DNA from 4 places in the Mesorhizobium sp. BH1-1-5 genome. Region 3 is predicted to be linked to each of the others. Evidence: riboswitches for the same ligand, from Rfam matches in the RefSeq annotation. Region 3 holds a riboswitch; each other region holds the start of a gene.
The links. A riboswitch is a leader RNA that binds a small molecule or an ion and turns the genes downstream of it on or off. The one in region 3 is predicted to bind cobalamin.
Positions count from the first base shown of each region.

Region 1: another riboswitch for cobalamin. It lies ahead of LB572_RS04545 (DUF1636 family protein); the one in region 3 lies ahead of LB572_RS02865 (DUF1636 family protein).
Region 2: another riboswitch for cobalamin. It lies ahead of LB572_RS20730 (CbtB domain-containing protein); the one in region 3 lies ahead of LB572_RS02865 (DUF1636 family protein).
Region 4: another riboswitch for cobalamin. It lies ahead of bluB (5,6-dimethylbenzimidazole synthase); the one in region 3 lies ahead of LB572_RS02865 (DUF1636 family protein).

Region 1 is NZ_JAIUIM010000003.1:38,382-45,722, reverse strand. It holds gene LB572_RS04555 (helix-turn-helix domain-containing GNAT family N-acetyltransferase) at 179-1,114, shown strand; partial or broken gene LB572_RS04550 (helix-turn-helix domain-containing protein) at 1,232-1,678, opposite strand; cobalamin riboswitch at 1,911-2,117, shown strand; gene LB572_RS04545 (DUF1636 family protein) at 2,207-2,593, shown strand; gene LB572_RS04540 (ABC transporter ATP-binding protein) at 2,590-3,378, shown strand; gene LB572_RS04535 (ABC transporter substrate-binding protein) at 3,412-4,359, shown strand; gene LB572_RS04530 (FecCD family ABC transporter permease) at 4,389-5,375, shown strand; gene LB572_RS04525 (glycosyltransferase family 2 protein) at 5,419-6,327, opposite strand; gene LB572_RS04520 (glycosyltransferase family 2 protein) at 6,324-7,070, opposite strand; gene LB572_RS04515 (glycosyltransferase) at 7,061-7,341, opposite strand, start outside.
Region 2 is NZ_JAIUIM010000015.1:106,997-114,337, forward strand. It holds gene copC (copper homeostasis periplasmic binding protein CopC) at 1-330, shown strand, start outside; gene copD (copper homeostasis membrane protein CopD) at 411-1,295, shown strand; gene LB572_RS20725 (histidine phosphatase family protein) at 1,303-1,890, opposite strand; adenosylcobalamin (AdoCbl) riboswitch at 1,994-2,075, shown strand; gene LB572_RS20730 (CbtB domain-containing protein) at 2,120-2,329, shown strand; gene LB572_RS20735 (CbtA family protein) at 2,342-3,082, shown strand; gene LB572_RS20740 (hypothetical protein) at 3,089-3,715, shown strand; gene LB572_RS20745 (PepSY-associated TM helix domain-containing protein) at 3,782-5,182, opposite strand; gene LB572_RS20750 (SCO family protein) at 5,335-5,952, opposite strand; gene LB572_RS20755 (copper chaperone PCu(A)C) at 5,936-6,406, opposite strand; gene LB572_RS34450 (hypothetical protein) at 6,822-6,944, shown strand; gene LB572_RS20760 (amidase) at 7,095-7,341, opposite strand, start outside.
Region 3 is NZ_JAIUIM010000002.1:68,815-76,155, forward strand. It holds gene LB572_RS02855 (NADH-quinone oxidoreductase subunit A) at 1-309, opposite strand, end outside; gene LB572_RS02860 (winged helix-turn-helix domain-containing protein) at 644-1,843, shown strand; cobalamin riboswitch at 1,874-2,078, shown strand; gene LB572_RS02865 (DUF1636 family protein) at 2,118-2,543, shown strand; gene cobW (cobalamin biosynthesis protein CobW) at 2,546-3,583, shown strand; gene LB572_RS02875 (cobaltochelatase subunit CobN) at 3,601-7,341, shown strand, end outside.
Region 4 is NZ_JAIUIM010000023.1:66,088-73,428, forward strand. It holds gene LB572_RS26085 (pirin family protein) at 1-153, opposite strand, end outside; gene LB572_RS26090 (DUF2277 domain-containing protein) at 163-429, opposite strand; gene LB572_RS26095 (exodeoxyribonuclease VII small subunit) at 621-872, opposite strand; gene LB572_RS26100 (histone deacetylase family protein) at 876-1,802, opposite strand; cobalamin riboswitch at 1,918-2,094, shown strand; gene bluB (5,6-dimethylbenzimidazole synthase) at 2,137-2,868, shown strand; gene LB572_RS26110 (hypothetical protein) at 2,869-3,852, opposite strand; gene LB572_RS26115 (TetR/AcrR family transcriptional regulator) at 4,085-4,678, opposite strand; gene LB572_RS26120 (MFS transporter) at 4,798-6,018, shown strand; gene ribB (3,4-dihydroxy-2-butanone-4-phosphate synthase) at 6,131-7,231, opposite strand; gene aroC (chorismate synthase) at 7,338-7,341, opposite strand, start outside.

The DNA.
Region 1 (7,341 bases), on a different contig from region 3:
CCGTTCTGCGGCGTAGCACTCCCTGACCACCGTCCCGGCATGGATTCCAGGGTCTGCGCGCGTCGCTCCGCTCCTTGCTCCGCCCTGGAATGACGAAGTTGTGAGGCGGCTCGCCACAAGCATTTTATTGACTCAGTCAACTAAATGATTGATCCTGTCCAAGACAGGAGGACTTCCCATGACCATCCACGATCATCCCGGCAAGGAACGCATCGATACGGTGCGCGCCTTCAACCGCTTCTACACGCGACAGATCGGCCTGCTCGACGAAGGCCTGCTGAAGAGCCCGTTCTCGCTGACCGAGGCGCGGGTGCTTTATGAACTTGCCAATCGTGACGGGCTGGTCGCCAGCGACCTGGTGCGCGATCTCGGCCTCGACCCCGGCTATGTCAGCCGTCTCCTCAAAAAATTCGAGGAACGCGGCTTGGTCGAGCGCGAGGCAAGCGAGGCCGACGCGCGCCGCGCCTCGATCGCGCTGACGCTGGCGGGCAGCCAGGCCTTCGCGCCGCTCAACCAGGATTCGCACGACCAGGTGCGCGCGCTGCTCGATCGCCTGGCGCCGGCCGACCAGGAGCGGCTGGTCAAGGCCATGCGCACCGTCCACGATCTGCTTGGCGACAGGCCCGAACCGAAGGTGCCGTATATCCTGCGGCCGTTGCAGGTCGGCGACATCGGCTGGGTCACGCGTCGCCAGGGGATGCTCTATGCGCAGGAATATGGCTGGGACGAGACCTTCGAGGCGCTGGTCGCTGAGATCCTCGGCGAGTTCGTCAAGAACTTCGTCCCGCAATGGGAGCGAAGCTGGATCGCCGAGCGCGAAGGCGAGGTGGTCGGCTCGGTCTTCGTCGTGCGCAAATCGCCCAAGGTCGCGAAGCTCAGGCTGCTTTATGTCGAACCATCGGCGCGCGGCCTCGGCATCGGCGCGCGGCTGGTCGACGAGTGCATCACCTTCGCTCGCGCCAAGGGCTATCGGACGCTGACGCTTTGGACCAACGACATATTGGGCGCGGCCCGCCGCATCTACCAGGAAGCGGGCTTCAGGCTGGTCGACGAGGAACGCCATCATTCCTTCGGCAAGGACTTGGTCGGCCAGACCTGGAACCTGGAGCTTTAGTTCGCGGGTCGCCCAGCAGCGTTTGCCCGAACCAGTCTGCAATGCTATCACGAAATGGTCGAAAAGGACCTGGAGCGGCACCCGGTAAGTCCGCTCCCTTCCGCCTTATGGAAGCTCCGTTCCCGCCCGATAACGCTCGCCGAGGCCGGCGATGAGGAAGGGGCGGCTGGTCTCGAAGCGCGGCGGCTCGAGTGCGGTGAGAAGCGAACTGTCCATCAGAATGGGCTCCACGAGGTCGAGGTTTTGGGTCGAGCCTTGCGCGCGCACCAACTCCGGCGTGGTGCCGAATTGCTCGCGAAAAGCCCGCGTGAACGCCTCATGCGAGCCGTAGCCGGCATCGAGCGCGACGCAAAGAATGTCGGGCGCGCCGCCGGCCAGCTTGCGCGCCGCTTCGCTCAGGCGGCGCGCCCGCATATAGCCCATGACCGATCGTCCCGTGGCCGCGCCGAAGGCGCGCGTCACATGGAAGCGCGACACGCCACTGCTTGCCGCTATTTCGTCGAGGCTGATGGCGTCGGGCAGGTGGCTTTCGACAAACCACAGCGCTTTCTCGGTCGGGTTCATGGTTCCTCGCATTTGGCAGGCCGACCCTAGCCGCCGCGCCGCGCGCCAGTTTGATCGAAATTGCGTTTCAAGCGAAGTCGAACGACGTTGACAGGCCAAGTAGCGTAGGCTAGTTGGTAATGTTATTACATATCAAAAAGGGTCAGAAACTTGCGGCAACGACACGACGATCCCGCCACGTCTCTCGCGCAAGGAGCGGACAGAGGCCCGTTGCGACTCGGACGGCGACAACCTACGATGGCTGCGTCATGGTCCCCGAGCCGCAAGGCGAGGGGTGAAAAGGGAACACGGTGAGATCCGCTTTGGGTCGAACCCGTGGCTGCCCCCGCAACTGTGAGCGGCGAGCTCCATCCGAAATGCCACTGGCCGGCAAGGCTGGGAAGGCGGATGGCGCAGCGACCCGCGAGCCAGGAGACCTGCCATCGACACGAGTTGACCGGACGGGGTGTGCCGGGAGGAGACGCGGGCACCGTCCTGTCGGCCGGCTCGCCCAGCATCCTTCCGTCGCCATTTTGGAAAGTGACGGAAATGTTGGAAGCCTCAAGCCATCGTATCATCGTCTGTTCGCTGTGCCGCGACACCCTGACCGGGCTGAGGTCCGGCGGGGATTTATGCGCCGACCTTCGCTCCAGGCTCTCCTTGCGGCAGACACCTTCCTTTGCCATCGAGACCATCGACTGCATGGCCGGCTGCGCGCGGCCGCTGACCGTGGCCTTCAAGGCGCAAGGCAAAGCCACCTATCTCTTCGGTTCCATCGACAGGGGCACCGATGCCGGCCCGCTGGTCGAATTCGCCAGGCTCTATGCCTCGCTGCCCGACGGCTGGTGCAATTCCGGCCAGCGTCCGGCAAGGCTCGCCGGCAAGATACTGGCGCGCATCCCCACCGCGGGTAAGGCAACGGAGCAAGTCCGGTGAGCGCGCCCCTGCTCGAAGCCCGCGATCTGCGCGCCACGGCAAACGGCCGGACCCTGGTCGAGGATCTCAGCCTGTCGCTGGCGGCGGGTGAGCGCCTTGCCATCATCGGCCCGAACGGCGCCGGCAAGACGACGCTGCTGCGCATGTTGTGCGGGGCGTTGTCGCCGAGCCGCGGCGAGGTTCGCTTGGCCGGGCGCCGGCTGGACAGGATCACCGCCGCCGAGCGGGCGCTCAGCATCGCCGTCGTCGGCCAGACCGACCAGCCCGATCCACGGCTGGCGCTCATCGACTATGTCGAGCTTGGCCGCGTCCCGCACGCCGGCCTGAGGCGCCGGCACGACGACCGCGACATCGTCGTCGAGGCGCTGCGCCGAACCGGGCTCTTGCCATTGCTTGCGCGCGCCATCGGCTCGCTCTCCGGCGGCGAGCGCCAGCGCGCGCAGCTCGCCCGTGCCATCGCGCAAGAGCCGAAGATCCTGTTCCTCGACGAGCCGACCAATCACCTTGACCCGCGCGCCCGCGCAGAACTGCTCGAGCTGGTGGCCGAATTCAACATGACCGTGGTCGCCGTGCTGCACGACCTCGCGCTTGTGGCGCCCTTCGCCACTCGCGTCGCGGTGATGAGCAACGCCCGGCTGCATGCGCTGGCGCCGCCGCGCGAGGCGTTGGCGCAGCCGCTTATCCGCGAGGTGTTCGGCATCGATGTGCTGCGCCTGCGGCACCCGACCGAGGACCGCGAGCTCACCGTTTTCGAGCTGCCCACGCGCGCGTCGTCGCCATCCTGAACCTGCCCACCCCAAAACAAGGAGCATCATTCCGTGAAACGCCTCGCTTTGTCGCTGGCCCTGTCGCTCGTCGCCCCGGCCGCCTTCGCTTTCCCAGTCACCGTCGACAGCTGCGGCAAGCCGCTCACCTTCGACGCGCCGCCGAAACGCGCTGTAATCCAGGACCTCAACATGGCCGAGATGGCCTTCGCGCTGAAGCTGCAGCCGTCGATCGTCGGGCTGACCGGCATCACCGGCTGGTACAAGGTCGGCCCGGAGTTCAAGGCCGAGCAGGGCGCCATCCCGGAGCTGGCGCCGAAATATCCGACGCTTGAAAACCTCGTCGCCGTGCAGCCGGATTTCTTCTTCGCCGGCTGGTACTACGGCATGAAGCCGGGCGGCGAGGTCACCCCCGACACGCTTGCCCCACATGGCATCAAGACGCTGGTGCTGACCGAGAGCTGCGTCCATCTCGACAAGAACCGTCCCGCCGCCTCGATGGACCTGCTCTACGGCGACGTCGAGAAGCTGGGCAAGATCTTCGGCAAGGAGGCGGAGGCCGAAAAGCTGGTCGACGGCTGGAAGGCCGAGCTCGCCGGCATCACCGCGAAAGTGGGCAGCGCCAAGGGCACGCGCGTGTTCCTCTACGATTCCGGCGAGGACAAGCCCTTCACCGCCGGCAAGTTCGCCATTCCCAACGCCATGATCGCTGCCGCGGGCGGCGAGAACATCATGGCCGACATGGAGACGAGCTGGGGCAACACCGACTGGGAAACGGTCGCCTCGCGCAATCCGCAGTTCCTGATCCTGCTCGATTACCAGGATGGCGGCGGCTACAGGAAGCTGCTCGATTTCCTTAAAGTCCACCCGGCGATGAAAGAGACGGACGCCGTCAGGAACGAGCGCTTCGTTGCGCTGCGCTACGCCGAGCTGACGCCCGGACCCGCCAATATCGAGGCGATCGGCAAGATCGCCAGGGCCATGCATCCGGAAGCGTTTTGAGACCACACCGCAAGCCCTTCGTCCTGGCGATGGCGCTGGGCGCGATCCTGCTGGTCGCGCTCGCGCTGCTTTCGATCGCCTATGGCTCGACGCTGATACCCTTGCGCGAGGTCGTCGGCGCGCTGGCGCATGCGGCGGGGCTCGACAGCCAGAGCCCATCCGGCCCGGTCGGCAGCATCGTCGTGGACTTGAGGCTGCCGCGCACGCTGCTGGCGATCGCCGTCGGCGCTGGTCTCGGCGTTGTCGGCGCGCTGTTGCAGACCGTCACCAGGAACGACCTCGCCGACCCGTTCCTGTTCGGCCTGTCCTCGGGCGCGGCCGCGGGCGCCGTTTCGGTCATCACCGTGTTTGGCGACAGTTTCGGCATCTGGACGCTCCCGCTCGCCGCCTTCACAGGCGGCATGCTGGCAGCGGCGATCGTGCTCCTGCTCGTTCCGCGGGTGAGGGGGCAGGGACCGGAGCGGCTGATCCTTGCCGGCCTCGCGGTCTCCTTCCTGTTCACCGCGCTGACCAACTATCTCGTCTTCGCCGGCGACCAGCGCGCCGCGCATTCGGTACTGTTCTGGACCATGGGCGGGCTCGGTCTTGCGCGATGGGACAATATCGGCCTGGCGGCGCTGGGTGCCGGCATCATCCTTGCCTACGGCCTGTGGAACCACCGCCGTTTCGATGCCTTCCTCGCCGGCGAAAGCGCCGCGGAGAGCCTCGGCGTGCCGGTGGCAAGGATGCGTCGAACGACATTCCTCGTCGCTGCCCTGGCGACCGCCATTCTCGTCGCCGTGGCCGGCGTCATCGGCTTCGTCGGCCTGATGATCCCGCATCTCGGCCGGCCGCTGGCCGGTCCGCTGCACCGGCCCCTGATAGTGACCTGCGCGCTGTTCGGCGCGATCCTGCTTCTGGCCAGCGATCTGCTTGCCCGCACGCTTTTGCCGCCGCAGGAACTGCCGATCGGTATCATCACCAGCTCGCTCGGCGCCTTCTTCGTCGTCACCATGTTGATGCGACGTCGGCCATGACCTCCCGGTCTTCGGGCACAGTTGCGCAGGCGCCACTGGTCGTTCAGTTCCGTCGGCCCAACATCTCCCTGCGGATCCATCGGCCGATCTCGCGCGGAACGTTGCGCAGCGGCGTGCCTGGACGCGAGCGTTTGCCTGGCGCCGCTGCGATTGAGATCGGCAGCGAGAAGGCGGCGTTGAGCGACTGCCGGCGGCCAAGCCGTTCCCAATGGATCAGCCCGCGCATGATGCGATCCCATGCAAGCACGGTGGCCACGGCGGTCGAAAGCTCACCGTCCTGCGAGGGCTCGTGTCGCCTGGCGAATTCGGCATGAGCCTCGGCCAGGTAGATGCCGAAGTCGAATTTTTCGGGATCGGGGTCGTAGTCGTCGGTGAGCGCGTAGCGCACCTGCTTGGCGATGAACGAGGCGATGTCGGGATAGTTCTCGTGGTGGATGTGCACGCAATGCGGCGGCTCCAGCTGGCGAAGCCGTTGGCGGCCGGTCAACACCTTGGGCAGGCGATGATGCCCGGGCTGCCACGCCACGGTTCCTCTGCGAAACAAGCGCACCTGGTGGTCGGGATAAAAGCCGGACCCCCGCATGACATGGCCGGCGATGGAATTGAAGCGCGGAATGGCGAAGGCGTCGGCATTCGCCCCGTGCTCGCGGATCAGCTGCTGAAGCGCCTCATGCGCGTCTGCCGCGAGGTATTCGTCGGAATCGAGCACCAGGATCCATTCATGACTGGCCTCGGCCAGGTACTGATTGCGGATCGGATCGACGGCATCGACGACCGCCGTGAACATCACCCGGCAGCCGGCGGCGTTGGCGATCTCGACAGTCTTGTCTCGGCTTTGCATGTCGACGACGATACGCTCGGCCGCCCATCGCGTGCCATCCAGGAGCCGCGGCAAGGTGGCTTCCGAATCCCGCGTATGGACGATCAGCGATATTGCGTGTTCCCGCGTCACCCGTTCTCGTCTCCATCGATTGCGTAGCGGCCCCGCCAGCGCTCCAAGAATAGGCGTCGCGATGCCTGATGGCGATCGGGCCGCCGGTCGGAAAAGGATTCCAGATGCAGGGAATCCCAGCCTTGCGCGCAGGCTATGCGGACGCCCAGCTGCCGTGCCCGCAGGCATAGGTCGGCATCTTCATAGCCGAAGGGAAACACCTCGTCGAAGCCGCCAAGCGCCGTGAAGACGGCATGGTCGATCACCATGGCGGCGCCCGTGACCGCCTGGGGAAAGCTCGTCACCCGGGTGACGATGGCGCTAGGCTTGCCATGGTCCTGATGATAGGGCCCGCGCTCGCCACCATCGAACCTCACGCCGCAGTGCTGGATCGTGTCGTCGGGCAGTACGAGTCTGGCGCCGACTATCCCGGCCTCATGATCGCGCATGACGTCGAGCATCTCCAGCAGCGCCTCGGGATGGAGAAAGACGTCGTTGTTGAGGAAGAGATAACGCGCGGCGGGTATTTCGCGGGCCCCGCGGTTGCAGGCGACCGAGAAGGGATGCCGGTTGTCGAAACGCACGATCCGCGCATCGGCGACGCCGAGCTCGACGGGGCGGTACGGTATGAGGGTGCCGTTGTCCATGACGACAATCGCCGAGCTGGGAAGCTCTGCCCGCGCCAAGGCACGTTCAAGCATTATCAGGCAGGTGCGCAGCAGCGCGGGCTGGCCGTAGGAGGAGATGACCGCGGTCAGTTCCATGAAAGGGCGTTCCGCAAGCCGGCCTGCATGGCGTCACGCAGTTTCCTGCGCTGCGCTGCCATGCGATAGCGGCCGGCCATCGCCGCGCCTTTCTCGCGCAGCATGGCGCGGGCGCCGCGGGCATGTTCGGCGCTGAGTTCGGCCAGCGCCTCCGGCAGATCGACCGGAGCAACGACCCGCGCGTTTTCGCCGTCCTTGAGGTATTCCATGCCGCCGAGGACGGGAACCGAAACGACGGTGCAGCCCGCGGCCATGGCTTCCAGGGCCGGCA
Region 2 (7,341 bases), on a different contig from region 3:
TCCTCTGTCACGCTCTCAGGCGTCGCTTATGCACACGCCCATCTGGAGGCCGCGCAACCCCCGGTCAACGGCACGGTGAAACAAGCCCCCACCGAACTTGACCTCAAGTTCAGTGAAGAACTCAATCTGAAGTTTACCGGCGTGAAGGTCACTGGGCCGGATAAGAAGGAGATCAAGACGGATGGCGACATGCTTATGGACGGCGACAAGACGTTCATGGTCAATCTCCCCGCCGGGCTCGGCGCAGGCGCCTACAAGGTCGAATGGCATGCGCTCTCGCAGGATGGCCACAAGACCCACGGCGACTACAAGTTCACCGTGAAGCCTTGAGCGCGAATGACGGGGTGCCCCGGCATTTCCGCCTGCCTTTCCATGACCGACGCTCCGTTCCTCTGCCGCTGGACTGGCCCATGAGCCCGGATGTGCTGCTTGCGGCATGCCGCTTCGTGCACGACAGTTCGCTGATGGCGCTGTGGGGTACCTCTGCCTATCTTGCGGTACTCGTGCCGCAATCCGTGGCGGAGCCGGTCGCGGGCAGGCTGACAATCTTTCGCCTCGCCGCAGTCAGCCTGACCCTGGGTACTACCTGCCTCACCCTGCCGACACAAACGGCGATGATCGGCGACGGCTGGTCCGACGCCGTGAACGGCCAGATGCTATGGGATGTTCTTGCCTCAACCAACATCGGTACGGCGTGGCTGGCTCAAGCTTTGGCCGGCGTCCTGCTTGTCGCCACGCAAATGATCGCGCCCCGCTTAAGACTGGCGACAACCGCGATCGCATCGGGGCTTGGCCTCGTCTGCCTGGCGCTTAGCGGTCATGCGGTCATGAACGAAGGGTGGCGGGGCATCGTCCACCCGCTTAACGATGCCCTGCACGTCCTGTCGGCAGGCGCCTGGGTGGGTGCGCTTTTGCCTTTGCTGCTCATCCTGGCAAGCGCCAGCAAGGCGCCTTTCGACGCCGACGCCGCGACGGCACTGCGCCGCTTCTCGAACGCCGGCCATGTCGTCGTCACCTTGGCTATTCTGTCCGGAATTGCCAACAGCTTCTTCATTGTCGGTTGGCCGTTCGGGTTGTCGTCGCCCTATCGCATGCTGCTGTCGATGAAGGTTGTCGCCGTCCTGGCCATGATTGCGATGGCGACAGCCAACCGCTACTGGTTCGTGCCGCGTATCGGTCGTGCGCACTCGACCGCACTCCATGCGATCCGAGTTGGCACCGCCATCGAGATCGTGCTCGCGCTCGCCGCGATCCTGTTCGTTTCGATTTTCGGCATGCTGGATCCGAACTCCTGATTTAGAGCTAGTCGGCGCCGGGCCGCCCGCGCGGCTGCGAACCATGGGCGCGCAGCAGCCAGCGGGTGCCGTCGCTGCGGAAATCGGTAAAGCTGAGTGGCTCGACATCGATCTTCCGGGCCGAAGAGAGCGGCGCGCCGAGGACATGAATGATCGCGGCGCGGATGATGCCTGCGTGGGTCACCGCGATGGTGTGGCCACGCTCGGCAACCAGCCGCTCCATGAGCTTTGCCGTCCGACGGGCGACGTCGGCGGGTGACTCGCCCCCTTGGGGAGCCGCATCCGGGTCCGAGAACCAGGCGGATATGCCCTGCGGATCTTCGGCCTGCACCTCTTCAAAACCCTTGCCTCCCCATTGCCCGAATTCCTGGTCAGCGAGCAACGGCTCGACCGAGCCTTCTAGTCCGAACGCCTCGGCGGTCTGGCGCGCCCGCAGCGCCGGGCTGGTCCAGACGCGGTCGGCGCGGCGCAACCCCGGGCCGACCGCGCTCGCGCGAGTGAGTGCCTGCGACTCCAGCCGCTCATCTAAAGGGAAGCGCCCCTTGCGCGCGGCAAGCGTTGCTCCACTTGCGATCATCGTCAGGCGTACGAGCATCAAAACCGCCTCTGTGGCCTAGTCGAATTGCGCGTCACGATCTCGTGTCGCTCGTTGACGATACATTGACGGCGAACGAGGCGCTGAATAGTGTCTGCGACGATACGGGATTGGAAGTCGGTGTAAATCCGGCACGGTCGCGCCACTGTGATCGGCAACAGCCGAAAGTCAGGCCTTCTTCCGTAGCATTCGTTCGATCAACGGGACGCAGTATCCCAGGAGAGGAAAAATGTCCGACACCACCTTCGCACCCAGCTACGGCCCGGTGCCGATTCCAGTCCGCGAGCTTCTGCCGTGGGCCATCTTCGGCGGCCTGCTGCTTATGTTGGCGATCTATTTCGTCGGTGCGGAAGAAGGCGCGACATCGCTGATCCGCGGCATGTATGTGCACGAATTCGTGCATGACGGCCGCCACTTGCTCGGCTTCCCCTGCCACTAAGGGAAGATTGACATGGTCGGAAAACTCTTGCTGCGCGGCATGCTCGTCGGGCTGGTCGCGGGGATTTTGGCGTTCGCCTTTGCGCGGGTCTATGGCGAGCCGCAGGTCGACAAGGCCATCGCCTTCGAGGAACAGCAGGACCAGGCCGCCGGCGTGGCGCCGGAGCCGGGGATTGTCAGCCGCGCCACGCAGGCCGGCATCGGCCTCGCCAGCGGCGTGCTGGTCTATGGCGCCGCGCTTGGCGGGCTGTTCTCACTCGTCTTCTCGTTCGCTTATGGTAGGATGGGATCGCTCGGACCCCGCGCCACCTCCGCGCTGCTGGCGCTGCTCGGCTTCTTCGCCGTGATCGTGGTTCCTGGGCTGAAATATCCGGCGAACCCGCCCTCGGTCGGCAATCCCGAAACCATCGGCTACCGCACCGAACTGTTCTTCATCATGATCGTCGTTTCGCTGGCGACGATGGTAGCGGCTGTGGGCCTCGCGCAACGGCTGTGGGACAGACTCGGCGCCTGGGATGCGACGATCGTTGCCGGCCTTGCCTTCCTCGTCGTTTTCGCGCTGGTGAAGGCCGCTCTTCCCGACATCAACGAGGTGCCGGAACAGTTCTCGGCGGTGGTGCTTTGGCAGTTCCGCGTCGCTTCGCTGGGTATTCAGCTGGTGATGTGGACCGTCATCGGGCTTGCCTTCGGTGCTGTCGTCGAGCGAGAGCTCGCGGCGCGCAACCAGCGTGGCGGCGCCCGCCGCTACGCCTGACCCGCGATGCGCTGGCCGCCTCGGTTTTTCGCCCTGGCGGCCTTCGCGCTTGTCTTCCTGCTCGCCGCCGCGCCTGCTGATGCGCACACCACGCGCTCGACGCCGCCCCCGCCCGGCATCCAGATTCCCAGCCTCACCCATGGCCAGATGGCGGTGATCGCCCGCTATCGCAGCGATATCCTCGATCTGGCTCTGCGGCAGACAGAGACCGATCCGACCTTCCGGCGCCTCTACAATCACGGCAACCTGCAATACACATACTGCCTCTGGGGGTTGATGCCGGGAAGCCTTGCCGACGAGCAGAGTCCATTTAACGAATGCAGTCATGCGTATCTGGCGACCGCCAAGGCTCTTCTCACCTACATGGCGAAGATGCCCTCGGCCCAGAACGAAGCCAAGGCGCTGATTTCCAACATCGACGCCGACATGGTGCGTAGCGGCGCCTCCTGGGTCCTGTGCCAGTTCAGCGCCGAGGGCTTCAGCACCGGCGAGATCGTCGAGCCGCGATGGCGAGGCGTTTTCTTCCACCTGCCCAGCCTTGCCGTGCTGGTGTTGGCAGCGACGGCGCTCATCGCCGCTGGCTGGTCGATCTTCGGCTCGCACGCCTCGCGAAACAGGTCAATCGCCGCATAGCGGCTCGCCGGATCTTCAAGGCCGAGGTCGCCCGCGCCAGGCGGGCGACCGTCAAGCAGTCTGCACTCAGGCCCCCGCCGGCTGTAGACCTGCTTCCTTAAACCGCTTGGGCATCAAGAAGTCGATGATTGAGAAGGCCACGATCGCCAGGCCCGTCAACGGGAAGATGATCGAGACCGCAAGCGCGATCACGATGATCGCGACCGGCGCCCTGTAGTTCTTGGGATAGAGCGGCGCCCCGAGCCGCCTAGCGGGCCTGCGCTTCCACCACATGACGACGCCGGAAAGCGCCATGGCGATGACCGACAGGCAGAACAGCACGTTGAGCGCCGTGTTCCACCAGCCGAGATTGGCCTGATGCAGAGCAATGCCCACCGCCATCGCCTTCCCGGCCAGCCCGTAGTCGGCGAAGCGCACGTCGGCGAGAATCTTGCCCGTGTAGCGGTCGATGTGGACGGTGCGATCGCCAAAGGGATCATGCGTATCGGCATCCATGGAATCGGCCGAGATCGTATAGACCCCGCCATCGTCCTGAGGCGCGTTGATGCGGAACTGCTCGGTGAAGCCGTTGGCGCGGGCGTAGCCAGCGACGGTGTCCAGATTGACGGAGCCCATCTGCAACCCGGCGGCGCCCGCCTGCGAACCCGACTTAGGCATCGGCGTCTGCTCGAGCGTCCATGGCACTTCTTTCAGCGCACCGTGATTCATTGAGGCATGGGTCTTGTCGGAGAGCGGAACATTGTCCCACTTCGCCGCCGGGAACGTGCTCCAGGCCTGTACGAACTTGGTGCCCCAGATGCCGGTCCAGGAAAGCCCCGACAGAAAGAAGAAGAACAGAACGATAGAAACATAGAAGCCGAGCGAGACGTGCAGATCCTTCCAGAACGCCCGGCCGCCCAACCCGAGGTTCGGCAGCAGGGCGCGGCCGAGCGAGCGGCCATTGCGCGGCCACCACATGTAGAGGCCGGTCAGGATCAGCACGATGCCGAGGCCAGCGGCGATCTCGAGCAGCCGGTCGCCGACATCGCCCAATAGCAGCGTGCCGTGGATATGGTCGGCCCAGTAGAACCAGGTGTCGTCCTTGACGATGGTGTCGAGCACCTTGGCCCCGTGCGGATCGACCGCCACGACATTGTCCTTGCCATTGCCGTTGACGATGAAGACGGTCGCGCGGTCTTCCTCTTTCGGTACGACCATGAGCTTGAGCGAGCCCCCCGGGATTGCCGCGACGGCGTTCTGCGACTGCGCGACATAGGAAGCGCGCTTTCCACCGGGCGCCACGTAATGCTTGGCGCCGAGGAAGGTTTCGACCGAGTTGCCGTAGACCATGATCAGCCCGGTGCAGGCGAGCACGAGCAGGAACGGGATGACGTAGAGGCCGGCATAGAAATGCCAGCGCCAGATGGCGCGATAGAGCCGGGTGCTGACAGCAGTGTCCGGCTGCGCCGTGAGCGTTGCGGTGGACATGAGTAATCTCTCCAGTATGGCGGTCCGAATGGCCGCCTGTTGCTTTGATTGGTGAAGGACGCGGCCGCGCATGCGACGCGGCAGCGTTTGTTCAGTCAGGGGCTATGCCGGCCAGCGCTTGGCGCAGCAGGACGGTGTGAAGCGGTCCGCCCTCATGTCGCTGTTCCGATCAGCCGGCGCAGCTTCTGCAGCCGCGTCGCCATGTCCTCGCCATAGGAGATCGTGCCGGCGAACTGCCCCTGGGCATCCATCAGGAAGATGGAAGCGGTGTGGTTCATGGTGTAGTCGCCGTCCTCGGTCGGCACCTTCTCGTAGTAGATGCGATATTCCTTGCCGACGTCGGCGATCTCGGCCTCCGTGCCTGTAAGACCGGTGATGTGCTTGTCGAAGGATTGCAGGTAGCGTGCCATGAACTCCGGCGTATCCCGGGTGGGATCGACCGAGACGAACAGCACCCGAAGCTTGTCGGCGTCGGGCCCGAGGCTCTTCAGTGCCTCCGTCGTCTCCCACAAGGTGGTCGGACATACTTCGGGACAACGCGTGAAGCCGAAGAAGATCGCGAAGGGCTTGCCCTGCAAGTCCGCGTCCGAGAGCTTCTCTCCGGTCTGCGTGGTCAACGTGAACGGACCGCCGATCGGCGAGACGGCCGTTTGCACGACGCGCGGCCATATAATCATCACCATGATGCCGACCAGCACCAGCATGAGGCAAGCAAGCGCAATGATCGACCCCAGGCGCCGGCCAGGGCGAGCTTCAGCCTCCGTGGTCATCGTGCCCGCCTCCCATCGCGTCGACGGCGTATTCGACCTCGACCGTGCCGGACTTTTCGAAAGTCAGCGTGCCCTTGAAGGGCTGGCCTTGCTTGACCGGCTGTTTGAGGTCCATGAACATGATGTGGAACGAGCCGGGCTTGAGCGCGACTTCGCCGCCGGCCGGAATCTCCAGCCCGTCGGCAAGCTGCTTCATGGTCATGATGCCATTGGCGTCGACGGCCATTTCGTGGACCTGAGTCATACCGGCGACTTCGCCGGTGGCCGAGACCAGCCGGTCGGGCGAGTTGCCGTGGTTCTTCAGCGTCAGGTAGCCGGCGGCGACCATGGCGCCTTCGGGCGTGGCCCGCGACCAAGGATGGACGATCTCGATGTCGCCGGCCTTGAACTCTTGCGCCACCAGCGAGTGGGTTGTGGCGAAAAGCAGAGCCAGCGTGAAGACGGCAAGACCCAACCGCTCTTCGAAAGAACGGAACCGGCCCCGCGAATGGATGAACGAAAGCGCTCGCGTGAACGCGCGTTGACTTCCTTGCATTGGAAGACTCCCGATGACAGCCATGCCATTTTTGAGGCAGCGGGCCGCGTGTTTTTGACGATTGGATGGAACGCCCCCTGCGTTGTGGCAGGGTGGCCTTGTTCGATCAGTCCGTCAGCGGGGGAGCGCGGGGATTTCCAGGGCGATAGCCCTGCTCGTGGAGGTCTATCGCTGCGTGATGCGTGAACGCCAGGCGCAAGCCAATACGAAGGCCGGGCTCAATCTGACCGACATTAGTCGGTGCAGCTATCCCGGGCCAGAACATCGAGCAGGCGAAGGTGCAACAGGATGGTCTTTTGGAGTGATCCGGCGTGCCGGACCCGCCGGAATTGTCATGATCAGAACCGTTCAGGCAGAGCGGATTGCCGAAGGCATCCAGTTGCGGGCCAGCACCAGCCGCGCCAAGCGCGAAGGCGCCGACGACGGATTGGCTGACGAGCACCAGCGCAAGGACTAGTGCCGCCACCAGACGCAATGTCGCGGTGCGTTTGACCACAAACCCCTCCAGTTCGTGCCTTGCTAACACCCCTCATCAGGAAGGAGAAGTCGGTTTTCCGATCCGCGGCGATTTGGATGCAACGACGCTGCCGAGATACCGCGGAGCTGCTCAGGGCGCCCCCATGAGGGGACGTCGCGTTCGCAGTCCGAGCGCCGTCTCCAACGCGTGTCCGACTTTCAGGACCGTGTCGTCCTCGAAATGCCTGCCGATGATCTGGATCGACGTCGGTAGTCCGGACGCAGTAAAGCCGTTGCACAGGGCGAGAGCCGGTCCCCCTGTCAGGTTGAACGGCCGCGTCAAGGACAGCTCCGCGTCTCCTAGCGGCGTGTGTTCATAGCCCAAGATCTGCGCCGGC
Region 3 (7,341 bases):
CGCCAAAAACACCATCATCGACCAGAAGCCGAGCATGCCGACCTTCGAGAAGGACACCGCCCACGGGAACAGGAAGGCGACCTCGAGATCGAAGATGATGAACAGGATCGACACCAGGTAGAAGCGGATGTCGAACTTCATGCGGGCGTCGTCGAACGAGTTGAACCCGCATTCATAGGCGGAAAGCTTTTCCGGATCGGGATTGCGATAGGCCACTAGGAAGGGGGCGACGAGCAGCGCCAGACCAACGACCATCGCCACGGCGATGAACAGGACGATGGGCAGATATGAACTCAGGAGTGCGCTCATGCGGCGGCTTTCCTTCGGCGGGGTAGTTCACTTTGATTACAGCAACGAACTCTAATGCGGAAGCGTGACAGTTTAACCGCTGAACCGTTTTAAGAGGCCCATGCTGCAACGCGGCGAGGGTTAGCGCAGCGGTTTCGGTGACGCAAGTCAAACCTTGTTCAATTCGCGGCCCTGGACGCCTTATCGGAAGAAACTGGTCCGATCCGCTCTTGTTTGATTTCCTTCATTTTTTACTCCACTTTTCTCTCCTGACACATCTCCCGCCATTTGCCTGCTAGCATCGCTGGAATCACCGGCTAGATATCCGGCAAACGATCAAGGCAAGGGCGCCTCGATGAAGGATAAGATTTCGCTGGCCATGGCCAGACGCATCGCGCTCGGCGCGCAAGGGTTCAACGACCCTCGCCCCGCGGCGGTTCCGGATCGCCGGCACCTTGCGCGTGTGCTTTCGCGAACCGGCCTGTTGCAGATCGATTCCGTGAGCGCGGTGGTGCGCGCTCACTATATGCCGCTCTATTCGCGCCTCGGCCCCTACCCGCTTGCGCTCCTGGACAACGCCGCGGTCACCCGCAAGCGCGCAGTCTTCGAATATTGGGCGCATGAGGCGTCGTTCCTGCCCGTCGAGACCTACCCGCTGATGCGCTGGCGCATGCAGCGCGCCGAGCAGGGCGACGAGATGTATCTCGGCCTCGCCAAATGGGGCCGTGAACGCAAGGAAATGATAGACGAGATATATAGAGAGGTCGCCGATCGCGGTCCGATCGCGGCCTCCGATATCGAGGGCCACAAGGGCAATGGCGGCTGGTGGGGCTGGAGCGAGGCCAAGCACGCTTTCGAATGGCTGTTCTGGGCCGGCCGCATCACCACCGCCTACAGGCGCGGCTTCGAACGCTATTACGACCTGCCCGAGCGCGTTTTGCCGCAGGCCGTGCTCGACCTGCCCGTACCGTCGGTCGAGGACGCGCATCGCCAATTGCTGCGTATCTCGGCCCGCGCCCACGGCATCGCCACCTATGGCGATCTGCGCGACTATTTCCGCCTGGCGCCCGGCGACACCAAGGACCGCATCGAGGAACTGGTCGAAACCGGCGAATTGCTGCCGGTCAAGGTCGAAGGTTGGGATAAGCCCGCCTATCTCCACAAGGACGCCCGAATCCCGCGCCGCATCGAAGCCCGCGCCTTGCTAGCGCCTTTCGATCCAGTGGTCTTCGAACGCACCCGCACCGAAAAACTGTTCGGCTTCCGTTATCGCATCGAGATCTATACGCCGGCGGAAAAGCGCCAATATGGCTATTATGTGCTGCCTTTCCTGCTCGGCGACCGCATCGTCGCTCGCGTCGACCTGAGGGCCGACCGCCCGGCCAGCGTGCTTCGCGTCCACGCCGCTTATGCCGAGGCCGGTGCGCCACCCGACACCGCCGCCCAGCTCTTCGATGAGCTGAAGCAGATGCAGGGCTGGCTCGGCCTGGAGGCGATCGAAGTGACGCCGGCCGGCGACCTCGGTCCGGCGCTGGCCGACATCGCGGTGTCGTAGCCGTGCGTTGACAGGCGCCTAGCCGTAAGCCTAAATCCTGACCCAGACGGTCTTCTCCCGGCAAAGGGAGGAGCCAAGAGGGAATGCGGTGCGGGCCAAAAACCCAAATCCGCGGCTGTCCCCGCAACTGTAAGCGACGAGCCTTTGCCGAAAACCACTGGGATGTTCCCGGGAAGGCGGCATTCGAGGCGACGACCCGCGAGCCAGGAGACCTGCCGTCTGAGACTTTAAGAATCCGAATGCCCGGCGGGTTTTCCGGGCAAGGAGCCTGGTTTTGGATCGCAACGGCAGTTTCCCGGCAAACATTGAGGACATTTCGTCCGAGCCCGACGCTTTGGCCAGCGTCACCGTCATCGTCTGCTCCTCCTGCCGCGACGAGACCGGTTCGGACGCGCATCCGCGCGCTGGCGCGCTGCTGGCCGAAGACACGCGCCGCGCCGCCACTAGCGAAAATATCCGCATCCGCACCGTCGAATGCCTCGGCAATTGCAAGCGCCGCCTCAGCGCCGCGCTGCTGCGCGACGGCTGCTGGAGCTACGTCTTCGGCGACCTGAATGCTGCCAGCGGCGCCGATCTCGTCGCCGGCGCAAAGCTCTTCGCCACCTCGACCGACGGCCTGATCCCCTGGCGCGGCCGGCCCGATTCCCTCAAGCGCGGCCTGGTTGCCCGCATCCCTCCCCTCGATATGCTGAAGGACTGACCATGAACGCTTCCGTTTCCCGTGTTCCCTGCACCGTCGTCACCGGCTTCCTCGGCGCCGGCAAGACGACGCTGATCCGCAACCTGCTCGAAAACGCCAAGGGCAAGCGGCTGGCGATCATCGTCAACGAGTTCGGCGACGTCGGCATCGACGGCGAGATCCTGAAGGGCTGCGGCGTCGACACCTGCCCGGAGGAAAACATCGTCGAGCTCGCCAATGGCTGCATCTGCTGCACCGTGGCCGACGACTTCGTGCCGGCGCTCGACCAGATCCTGTCGCGCACACCGAAGGTCGACCACATCCTGATCGAGACTTCCGGCCTCGCTCTGCCGAAGCCGCTGGTGCAGGCCTTCCAGTGGCCGACGGTGAAGAGCCGCGTCACGGTCGACGGCGTCGTCGCCGTGGTCGACGGTCCGGCACTGGCCGACGGCCGCGTCGCCTCCGACATGGACGCCCTGCAGGCCCAGCGCGCCGCGGACGACTCGCTCGACCATGACGATCCGGTCGAAGAAGTGTTCGAGGACCAGATCGCCTGCGCCGACCTGATCATCCTGTCGAAGAGCGACCTGATGGATGCGGCCGGCTCGGAGCGCGCCAACGCCGTCATCGGCAAGCATGTGGCGCGCGCCGTGAAGGTCGTGCCGACCGCGCAAGGCAAGGTCGATCCGTCCGTGCTGCTCGGCCTCGGCCTCGCCGTCGAGGACGACATCGAGAACCGCAAGACCCATCACGACGACGAACTCGACCACGAGCACGACGATTTCGATTCCTTCGTCATCGACATCCCTTCGATCGCCAATCCCGACGAGCTGGCAAAGCGCGTCGCCCTTGCCGCCGAGCAGGAAAACGTTTTGCGCGTCAAAGGCTTCGTCGAGGTCGGCGGCAAGCCGATGCGCCTCCTGCTGCAGGCCGTCGGGCCGCGCGTCAACCACTATTACGACCGCGCCTGGACGGCCGAGGATGACCGCCGATCGCGGCTCGTCGTCATCGGCCTCAAGGGGCTGAACCGCCCGGCGATCGAGCGTATCCTCGCCGGCTGAGGCAAATCCGGACTGCGATGCATATCCTCGCCACCACATCCGCTTCGCTCGACGATCTCGCCGAGCCGATCGACCTCAGGCAGACGCCTGCGGATGTCGTGGCGTTGTCCTTCACCGACAGCGATCTCGCCGGCCTGGCCACCGCCTGGAAGGCGGATGCGGAACGGCTGCCCTCGATGCGGCTGGCAGCACTGCGCGACCTTCGCCACCCCATGTCGGTGGATCTGTGGATCGACAGCGTCGCCCGTCATGCCAGGGTCGTCCTTGTCCGCATCCTCGGCGGCTACGACTGGTGGCGCTACGGCTGCGACCAGCTCGCCGCGGTCACCCGCGAGCGCGGCATCAAGCTGGCGCTGCTGCCCGGCGAAAGCCATGACGAGGACCAGCGGCTTATCGAAGGCTCCACTTTGCCCCGCGAGGAGCTCGACGCCCTGCTTGGCTATTTCCGCGAAGGCGGGCCGGCGAATATGGCGGCACTGGTGCAAAGGCTGGCGCGGTTGGCCGGGTCGGATGCGGCCGTGGTTGAGCCGGTCAGCGTGCCCAAGGCGGGGTTTTATCAGCCGGGGTTGGGGGTAGTCGAAAAGCCTGATCTTTCAAATGTCGGCGATCCTTCGCCCCCCTCTCTGTCCTGCCGGACATCTCCCCCTCAAGGGGGGAGATCGGCCGTCGCGGGCCTGGGCGCTTTTTCCGCTCCACCCACGACGGAGCCATCCGCAGCATCTACGATTGGCGAAGCCGTCGACGACAGGGCAATCCCCCCCCTTGAGGGGGGGACGTCCGGCAGGACAGAGAGGGGGGCGACGGAACTCAACGCCAACAAGCTCGGCGTCATCCCCATCCTCTTCTACCGCTCGATGCTGCTCGCAGCAGATGTCGCGCCGATCGATGCGCTGGTCGAGGCGCTACGCTCGCAAGGCATGGCCCCGATGCCGATCTTCGTTTCCAGCCTCAAGGACCCGGCGTCCCTCGCCTTCGTCGAAACCGCGCTCGCCTCGCTAAGCCCTGCCGCCATCATCACCGCCACAGCCTTCGCCTCCGGCGCGGAACCGGGCGCCGAAACTCTGTTCGACCGCGGCGGCGTGCCCGTCTTTCAGGTCATCGTCGCCACGACGCGCCGCGAGGTCTGGGAAAAGAACCAGCGCGGCCTGGCGCCCGCCGACCTCGCCATGCATGTCGTCCTGCCCGAGCTCGACGGCCGCATCCTGGCCGGCGCGATCTCCTTCAAGGGTGAGGTCGAAACCGACCCGGAGCTCGCGTTTCGAGCATTTGCGAACCGGCCGGAAGTGGACCGCGTGGCGCAGGTGGCCAAGCGGATCGCCGTGTTTATTCGTCTGCAGCGGACCGTGCGGGCCGAGCGCAAGCTTGCCATCCTGATCCCGGATTACCCGAGCGCGCCCGGACGGACCGGCTATGCCGTTGGCCTCGATGTGCCGTCGAGCGTGCTCGCCATGCTGCATGACCTGAAGGAACAGGGCTATGCGGTTGACGGGATTCCACAATCGCCGCGGGAGTTGCTGGATGCGCTGGAGAAGGCGGGGCATGGCCTTGCCTTGACGGATTACGTTGCCTTTTCAGCCGAACTGCCGAGAACAGCACGCGATGCAGTAGAGGCCGCGTGGGGCAAGGCAGAGGGGATAGGTTCGCGCGAGGCCCCCCTCTCTGTCCTGCCGGACATCTCCCCCTCAACGGGGGAGATCATTCCTTCGCCCCGGCTTTCGCCAATTTCCGGGCCCGCAAGGGAAGAGCCAGCGGCGGAACTGCCAATCTCCCCCCTTGTGGGGGAGATGTCCGGCAGGACAGAGAGGGGGGCGACAGAACGCCAGCCTCTGCAACCAGCCGCCCTGCAACACTTCTCCTTCCGCGCCGCCACCTTCGGCAACATCACCGTCGCGCTCGCCCCCGATCGCGGCCGCTCGGCCGACCGCCGCGCTGACTACCACGACCCGGCGCTGCCTCCGCGCCACGAGTTGATCGCCTTTGGCCTCTGGCTGCGGAAATCGCTCGGCGTCCATGCCATCATCCATGTCGGCGCCCATGGCACGCTCGAATGGCTGCCGGGCAAGACGGTCGCGCTCTCCGACACCTGTTTTCCCGAGATCGTCACCGGCTCGCTGCCGGTCATCTATCCTTTCATCGTCTCCAATCCCGGCGAGGCCGCACAAGCCAAGCGCCGCATCTCGGCCGTCACGCTCGGCCATCTGCCGCCGCCGCTGACGGGCGCTGGGCTGGACGAGAACCAGCAGAAGCTGGAGCGGCTGGTCGACGAATATGCCCAGGCCGACGGCCTCGACCGCCGCCGCCGCGACCGCCTGGCAAAGCTGATCGTCGAGACGGCGCAGAAAACCGGACTTGCCTCGGAGGCAGGCGTCGCCAGGACTGACCAACCCGACGAAGCGCTGCGCCGTATCGACGCCTGGCTTTGCGATCTCAAGGATTTCGCCGTCAAGGACGGGCTGCATGTCTATGGCCGCGCGCCGGAAGACGAGGCCGATCCGCTGCGCCGGCAAAGCGCTGCGGCCGAAAAGGCCGCCCTGCTCGCGGCACTCGACGGCCGCCACATCAAGGCAGGGCCGGCCGGCGCGCCGGCGCGCGGCCGCTCCGACGTGCTGCCAACCGGCCGCAACCTCTTCACCTCCGATCCGCGCACCATGCCGACGCCGACCGCCTATGATCTCGGCCAGGCGGCGGCGGAGGAAGTGGTGCGCAGCTACATGCAAAGCCATGGCGACTGGCCGCGTTCGCTGGTGATCGACCTTTGGGGCTCGGCCTCGCTGCGCACCGGCGGCGAGGAGATCGCCCAGGGCTTGGCGCTGATGGGCTGCCGGCCGCAATGGGATGCCGCGACCGGCCGCGTCACCGGCATCGAGGTATTGCCGCCGGCAGCGCTCGGCCGGCCGCGCGTCGACGTCACCTGGCGCATCTCCGGCCTGTTTCGCGACATGTTCCCGACGCAGATCGCGCTGATCGATGCCGCCGCCAATGCCGTCGCCGGCCGCGACGAGGATGATACCGAAAACCCGCTCGCCGCCGCGACCCGCGCCGCGGGCAAGGTCGGCCCGCGCATTTTCGGCACCTCGCCCGGCACCTATGGCGCCGGCGTCGAGGACTTGCTGTCGCGCGGCGAATGGGGCGCGCGCGAGGAGATCGGCCGCGCCTATCTCGATGCCACTTCGCACGCCTATGGCGGCGCCGATGGCGAAGCGATCGCGGCGCCCGGCGCTTTCGAGGGCCGCATCGCCGAAGCCGACCTTCTTGTCCACACCGGCGACGACCCGGGCCGCGACATCCTCGAAGGTTCGGCCGATGTCGCCTTCATCGGCGGTTTTTCGGCGGCGCTTGCAGCACTTGGGCGGAACGCCGACGTCATCGTGCTCGACACCACCGATCCGAAGAAGCCGAAGCCGCGTTCGGTCGGCGAAGCCGTGTCGCGCGTGGTGCGGGCGCGCGCCGTCAACCCGCGCTTCATCGCCGGCCAGATGCGCCACGGCCCGCGCGGCGCCTCCGAATTCGCCGAGACGGTCGACCGTCTGGTCGGCTTTGCCGAGACCACCCATGCCATATCAGGCGCGCTGATCGAAGCGGTGCACGACGCCTATCTTGGCGACCCGGAGGTGCGCGCTTTCCTCCTGCACGAGAACCCGGCCGCGGCCAAGGTCATCGCCGAGCGCTTCCTCGCCGCGCGGCGGCGCGGCCTCTGGCATCCGCTCAGGAATTCCATCGACGATGATCTCGCGGCCTTGATCGCCGAGGCTCAGGCC
Region 4 (7,341 bases), on a different contig from region 3:
GAACGGGCCGACCAGACGGCGTTTTGCCGTCGGCAAGGCGCGACGCACCTCGAAACCGCCGATATCCTTGGCGTTCGGAATGACCATCAGTTCGATCTGATCGCAGGCGAAGGCATCGCCGGGTTCAGGATCGTTTCCCGGAAAGAAGCTCATGTCGGTTCCTCAGGCGAAGCGAAGCGCCGACCTGGCCTTCGCCTTGGCCGCCTCTTCCTCGCGATTGCGGGGTTCCTGGCTGGTCTCGAGCGAGTCGATCAACTCGCGCGCGATCGCTGCGATCGCCTCGACAGCATGGTGGAAAGCATGCTCGTTGCGCCTCGAAGGTTTCGTCGAGCCGCTCAGCTTGCGCACGAATTGAAGCGCTGCGTCATGCACTTCGTCATTGGTCGCCGGCGGCTCGAAATTAGCCAGGGTCTTGATGTTGCGGCACATGGCTTGAACTCCTTACCTGCTTGCTCTGCCCGGTCTGAGATCATGCACCGAGGTGTGTTGAGATTCAGGTCAGGCCGAGCCGAAAATGGTGGCTTCCGAGAACCGGAGCGGAGCGTACTTGAAGTACGTGAGCACCGGAAGCGCAGGAGGCCGCCATTTGCAGGCCGGCCTCACCTGAATATCAATACACCTCAGTCGGCGTCGAGCGGCTCCGTTCCTACCGGCTTGCCGTCGCGCGACAGCCTGATCTTCTCGACCTTGTCCTCGGCGGCCTTCAGCAGCCGGTCGCAATGCGCCTTCAACGCCTCGCCGCGCTCATAGATCCTGATCGACTGGTCGAGCGGGACGTCGCCGCGCTCCAGATCATCGACGATCTTCTCCAGCGCGTCGAGCGCCTGTTCGAAGCTCATCGCCTTGACGTCCTCATTGCCTTCCACTGCCATACCCTATCCCTTCATCAGCCGCCCGACATGGGCGGCGACTGAAAATGCCAGTCCCTGCAGATCGTAGCCGCCTTCCAGCAGGCTGACGAGCCTGTTGGAGCTGTGGCGGCTGGCGCGTTCCATCAACTGGCCGGTCGCCCAGTCGAAATCGTCCTCGGTCAGGTTGATCTCGGCGAGCGGGTCGCGATGGTGCGCGTCGAAGCCGGCGGAAATGATGATCAGGTCCGGCGCGAATGCGTCGATGGACGGCAGCACGCGCGACAGGAAGGCGTCGCGGAACAGATCGCTGCCGGTCTGCGGCGCGAGCGGCGCGTTGACGATGTTGCCGGCACCGGTCTCGCTCTTCGCCCCGGTACCCGGGTAAAGCGGCATCTGGTGCGTCGAGCAGTAAAGCACTGACGGATCGTCCCAGAAAATGTCCTGCGTGCCGTTGCCGTGATGGACGTCCCAGTCGACGATGGCGACGCGCTCGGCCTGGTGCTTCTTCTGCGCGTAGCGAGCGGCGATCGCCGCCGTGTTGAACAGGCAAAAGCCCATCGCCGTGGTCTTTTCGGCATGGTGACCAGGCGGACGGGCGGCGACAAAGACGTTGGCGGCACGGCCCTCGAAGACGTCGTCCACCGCAGCGTTGGCGCCGCCGATCGCCGTCACCACCGCCTGCCAGCTTTTCGGGCTGGCGCTGGTGTCGGCGTCGATCGAGACGATGCCGTTTTCGGGGATCGCCGCGCGCACGCGCTCGACGAAATCCTCGGGATGCGCATAGAGGATGGTTTTCTCATCGCCTTCGGGCGCCTTGACGCGGTCGAGCGCGGAAAAAGCCTCGTCGTCGAGCACGCGCTCTATGGCGCGCAGACGGTCGGGCCGCTCCGGGTGGCCGGGCGGCGTCAGGTGTTCCAGAAAGATCGGGTGCGTGTAGAGACGGGTGGCCATGGCGCCTAATCTAGGCACCGGCGGCGCGGATGACCATGTTTGAAAGCCGAATGGCTGGGGAAAATTGCGTCAGCCCGTGTCGCTGGCGCCATTGGCGCGGCCCAGACTTCGCGATAAGGTCATCTCGCTGCCTGGTGCCCGCGACGCGGGAGAATCGGGAACACGGTTGAACTCCGTGGCGTGCCCAACGCTGTAAGGGGGACCGCGCCGGCAAAGCCACTGTCGCTGACGGGAAGGCGCCGGAGCGGGACGATCCCGAGCCAGAAGACCGGCCCGGCAGACATGGTCACCCGCTTGGTCAGGCGGGAGACTGCTTGTCGCATGGGGAAAAGCGATGAAGGCAGCAGCGATCGCCGCGAGCGGCGATGATTTTGACCAATTGGCGCGCGACGCGGTCTACCGGGCCATGTTCACCAGGCGTGACGTGCGCAGCCATTTTGTATCCGACGATCTCGATGACAGTGTGCTGGCGCGGCTCATCACCGCCGCCCATCACGCGCCGTCGGTCGGCTACATGCAGCCGTGGAATTTCATCGTCATCCGCGACGCCGCACGGCGGCAGCAGGTGCGCGACCTGTTCCTCGCCGCGCGCGAGCAGGAACTGCCGGCGATGGAGGCGGAACGGCAGGCGCTCTACCGCAAGCTGAAGCTCGAAGGCATCTGCGAAAGCGCGCTCAATCTGTGCATCACCTGCGACCGGCAGCGCTCGAAGGATTCGCCGCTGGGGCGCTGGCACAACCCCGAGATGGACCTCTACAGCACCGTCTGCGCGGTGCAGAATTTCTGGCTGGCGGCGCGGGCCGAAGGCGTCGGCGTCGGCTGGGTGAGCATTATCGAAACCGAGGCGCTGAAGCGGCTTCTGTCGATCCCCGAGCATGTCACGCCGATTGCCTATCTCTGCGTCGGCCGCGTCTCGGCCTTCGCGCCGAAGCCGGACCTGGAAGCGCATGGCTGGGGCAAGCGCCTGCCCCTGCCCGAGCTGGTGATGAGCGAGACCTTTCGCGGCGCCGGCGAGGCACCGCTCAAATCGGCGATTGCGAGGCTTGGCAGCACATCGAAGCCATGATCAAGCAGCTCGGGGCGTATCCCAGCGCGAGCCGCCGCCGAAGGAGCCCAGCGCCTTGTCGCGCAACTCCCTGAACTTCGACGAGGTCTCGGCGAGCCGCCGGTCCCATTCGGGATTAGGCGTCTGGCCTTCGATCGCTTCGAAATAGACCTGCATCAGCGAAGCGATGGCGAAGGGCTCGATGAAGGCGGCCTTGAAGGCCCAGGCAAAGACGATGGCGAGCACAAAGGCCCAGCCGGCAAGCTCGCCCGGCATGACCCAAAGGATGGCGGCCGCGGGCGCCAGCATCAACAGGAAGATGACGAAGGACACGCCCCACATGATCACCGCCAGCCAGACAGCGTTCTTGACCATATGCTTGCCGTTCTGGGCGTAGAGCACGACGCCTTGCCGCGCCGTCTCGAAGGGCGAGTTCGAATTGATGCGGATGTTGTAGCCGAGGATGATCTCGTCGACATAGGTCAGCGACAGGCGGATCACCGTGTTGATGAAGCTGACCAGGCCGCTCAGGCCCGGAATAGGCAGGAATGCGGCGATGCCGCCGATCAGGCCGGTGATGGCGCGGATGGCGCCCTTGACCAGCTGGTCGACGACGAAAAGGATGTTGGCCTCGGCGAAACGCTGGGTGACCACCTCCTTCGCATAGGCGATCTGGCCCTGGCCGTCGGGCACGTCGTGGCCGTCGATCAGATGCACCATGACGGCGATATGGCCCGCTTTCAGCACATAAAGGATGTATTCGCGGATCCAGTAGACGGCGATCGAGACGACGCCGAAGCCGACCACGCCGCCCCACAGCGCAAAGGACGTCGGGCCGTCCGGATCGGTCGAGATATGGCCGACGCCGTAGCCGACGCTGGCGCCCGTGCCGGTCGCCATGATGTAGGCGACGGTGATGCCGAAATAGACGATCATGCGAAAGACGATGAACGGCCATGTCCGCATCATGATGGACACTGACCGGCCAATGCTGAAGTCCCACATGGCCCCGACTCTCCACACCCCGCGCATGACCCCGAAAATCGGAATCGATTTTCGGAAAGGGATCATGCGCCAAATCAAGTTTTACAGCGTCCTTTGCGCGTTCAAAGAACGCGCGGCGCTGTATGAGTTGGCGGTGGAGGATGCGCTTGCCCCGGCGATTGTCAATCACGGGAGGGTAGCGTCGGTCCGAAACCGGTGCACAACCCGGTGGCTTGGTTACCCAAGCGTCCGGTCAGGCCTTCTTGCGCAAGCCTTCGAGCAATTGCTTGAACGCCGCGATCGCCTTCTTCGAGGTCGCTTCGGGATCCTTGGAATTGGCGATGCGCTGCGCGGCCTGGCTGCTGGCGCCATTGATAAGCCGCGAGGTCGTCTCCGGGTCGAGGTCGGGAACGACCACGCCCTCTTCCTGCAGCGCGGTCAGGTGATCGGTCATTGAGGCCGTGCAGGCATTGGCGTTCGGCCATTGCGCCGGGTCGCCGAGCACGGCCGGCCCGTCGCGGAACATGATGCGCTGGATTTCCGGCTCCAGCGCCATCTCGATATAGGTGGTGCATTCGTCGACGAAATGCTGCCAGCGGGTCGGCGCCTTCGAGGCCACCTCGTTCACGCGCACAGCCATCTCGCCGTCGATCTCGGCGATCACCGCCTGCAGCAGCCCCTTCTTGTCGCCGAAATGATGGTAGAGCGCGCCGCGCGTGAGGCCGGCCGACGCGGTGAAATCGTCCATCGAGGCCTCGGCATAGCCGATCGTGCCAAAGGCATGGCGAGCGGCCGCGATCAGCTTGGCGCGTGTCTCGGCGATCATCTCCTGGCGCGGTCTATGCATGGCCTGGCCCTATTCACATACGTCTCGTATGCCAATTGACATACGCAGCGTATGAACTATCTCACATTCATACGCAGCGTATGTAGTTTTAGTATGCAGCCTTGTCGAGGAGCAGGATCATGCGAAACCCCTATGCGGACATTTTTCGGGCTCCCGGCACGAAGGGCTTTGCCGCGGCCGCCTTCATGGCGCGGCTGCCGATCGCCATGGCGCCGATCGGCATCGTGGCGATGCTGTCGCAGACGCATGGCGAATACTGGCTGGCCGGGGCGGTCTCCGCGACCTACGCGCTGGTCAACGCCTTCCTGTCGCCGCAGGTATCGCGGCTGGTGGACCGGCGCGGCCAGACGGCGATCGCCGCGCCGATGACGCTCGTCTCGGTCATTTCCTTCGCGACACTGATCGTTGCGGCCAACCAGCACTGGCCAGTCTGGAGCTTGTTCCTGTCTGCGTTCCTCGCCGCCGCCATGCCCAGCATCCCGGCACTGGTCAGGGCGCGCTGGACCGAAATCTTTCGCGACCGACCGGAGCTCAACACCGCCTTCGCCTTCGAATCGGCCGCCGACGAGCTGGTCTATGTCGCCGGCGCCTCGCTGTCGGTGGGCCTGAGCGCGGCGCTGTTTCCCGAAGCCGGCATGGTGGTCAGTACCCTGCTCTTGGCGTTTGGCTCGGCGGCATTCCTGCTGCAGCGCTCGTCCGAGCCGCCCATACGCACGGCGGAGCATGGGGCGACCGGCTCGGCGATCCGCCTGCGGCCGGTCCAGATCATCACCTTCGCGCTGATCTTCGTCGGCGCGACCTTCGCCACCACGGAAGTCACCACCGTCGCCCTCACCAAGGCGCTCGGCCAGCCCGAGGCGGCGAGCCTTGTCATCGGCGTCTATGCGCTTGGATCCTTCGTGCTCGGCATCATCGTCGGCGCGCTCAGCCTGAAGGCGCCGCTGCAGCGACAGCTGGCGACCGCGATCACGGTGATCGCGCTCACCACGCTGCCGCTGCTCTTCGTCGACACGGTGCCGACCCTGGCGCTCGCGGTGTTCGTCAGCGGCGTCGCGATCTCGCCGACCTTCATCACCGCCTTCGGCCTGATCGAACGCCACGTGCCGGCCGCGATGCTTACCGAAGGCGTCACCTGGGTGACCACCGGCATCGGCATCGGCATGGCGCTTGGCTCCTTCGCCGCCGGCTGGATGGTCGATACTTTCGGTCCGCAGAACGGGTTCTGGGTGTCGGTGGCTGCTGGAGGGATCGCCTTGGCAACCGTGCTCGCCGGCCAATGCCGGCTGGCGACGGACGATTGCGATACGGACAGGGGCGAGGCGGTAATGCCAGCCGAGTGACGGTTATTCAGCTACCATCAGCGCAGACGTTGGCAGTTGGCCGGAGTCTCAACGACTTCGTCATCCACGGGCGAAGCAAGGAGCGAAGCGACGCGCGCAGACCCTTTGACGCCTACAGGATCTCGGTCTTGGCGATGTGGATGCCGAAGCCCTCGAGGCCGACATAGTGGCGTTCGCGCGAGGCGATCAGGTTGATCGAGGAGATGCCGAGGTCCTTGAGGATCTGGGCGCCTAACCCGATCTCGCGCCATTCATTCTCGCGGCGGCGGGCTTCCTCATGGTCCTCGCGCTCGCCGCTTACCGGCCGCTTGCGCTCTTGATGGGCGACGCCGACCGAGCCCTCGCGCAGATAGACGATGACGCCGCGCTTGCGCTCGCCCATCGCCTTCATGATGCCGTCGAGCCGGTGGCTGGTGCCGAAGACATCGGTGACGACATCTTCCGAATGCAGGCGCACCGGCACGTCCTCGCCGTCGCGGATGTCGCCGAAGACGACCGCGACATGGTGCATGGAATCCCAGGGCAGCGTGTAGGTGAAGACCTGCGCCTTGCCGCCGAGCGTATCGATGTCGGAACAGGCGACGCGTTCGACCAGCGTTTCCTTGCGCTGGCGATAGGCGATGAGATCGGCGACCGAGACCTGCTTCAGGCCATGTTGCTCGGCGAAGGCCTGCACTTCCGGGCCGCGCTTGACCGTGCCGTCGTCGTTGACCAGCTCGGAGATGACGCCGACCGGCGGCAGGCCGGCGAGCTTGCAGAGATCGACCGCGGCTTCCGTATGGCCGGAGCGCATCAAGACGCCGCCTTCGCGCGCGATCAGCGGAAAAATGTGGCCGGGGCGCACGAAATCCGACGGGCCGACATTGCCGTTGGCGAGGTTGCGCACGGTGAGCGTGCGGTCGTCGGCGGAAATGCCTGTCGTCGTGCCATGCTTGAAGTCGACGCTGATGGTGAAGGCGGTGGTGTGGGCGGAATCATTGTCCGCCACCATCGGCGCGAGGTTCAGCCGCCTGGCGTCTTCGCGCAGCATCGGCGTGCAGACGATGCCGGATGTGTTGCGCACGATGAAGGCCATCTTCTCCGGCGTGCAGTGGACGGCGGCAACGATCAGGTCGCCCTCATTCTCGCGCCCGTCATCGTCCATGACGACGACGATCTCGCCGCGCTCGAAGGCGCGGATCGCTTCGACGATCTTCTTCTGGTCGTAAGGCATTGGCGCTCGCTTCGCTCGCGGAATAGGGGAGTAAGGGAGTAGGGCAGTAAGGGAATAGGGAAAAGGAAAAAATTGCCTGACCGGCTGTAGGGCGTAGCCTACTCCCCTAC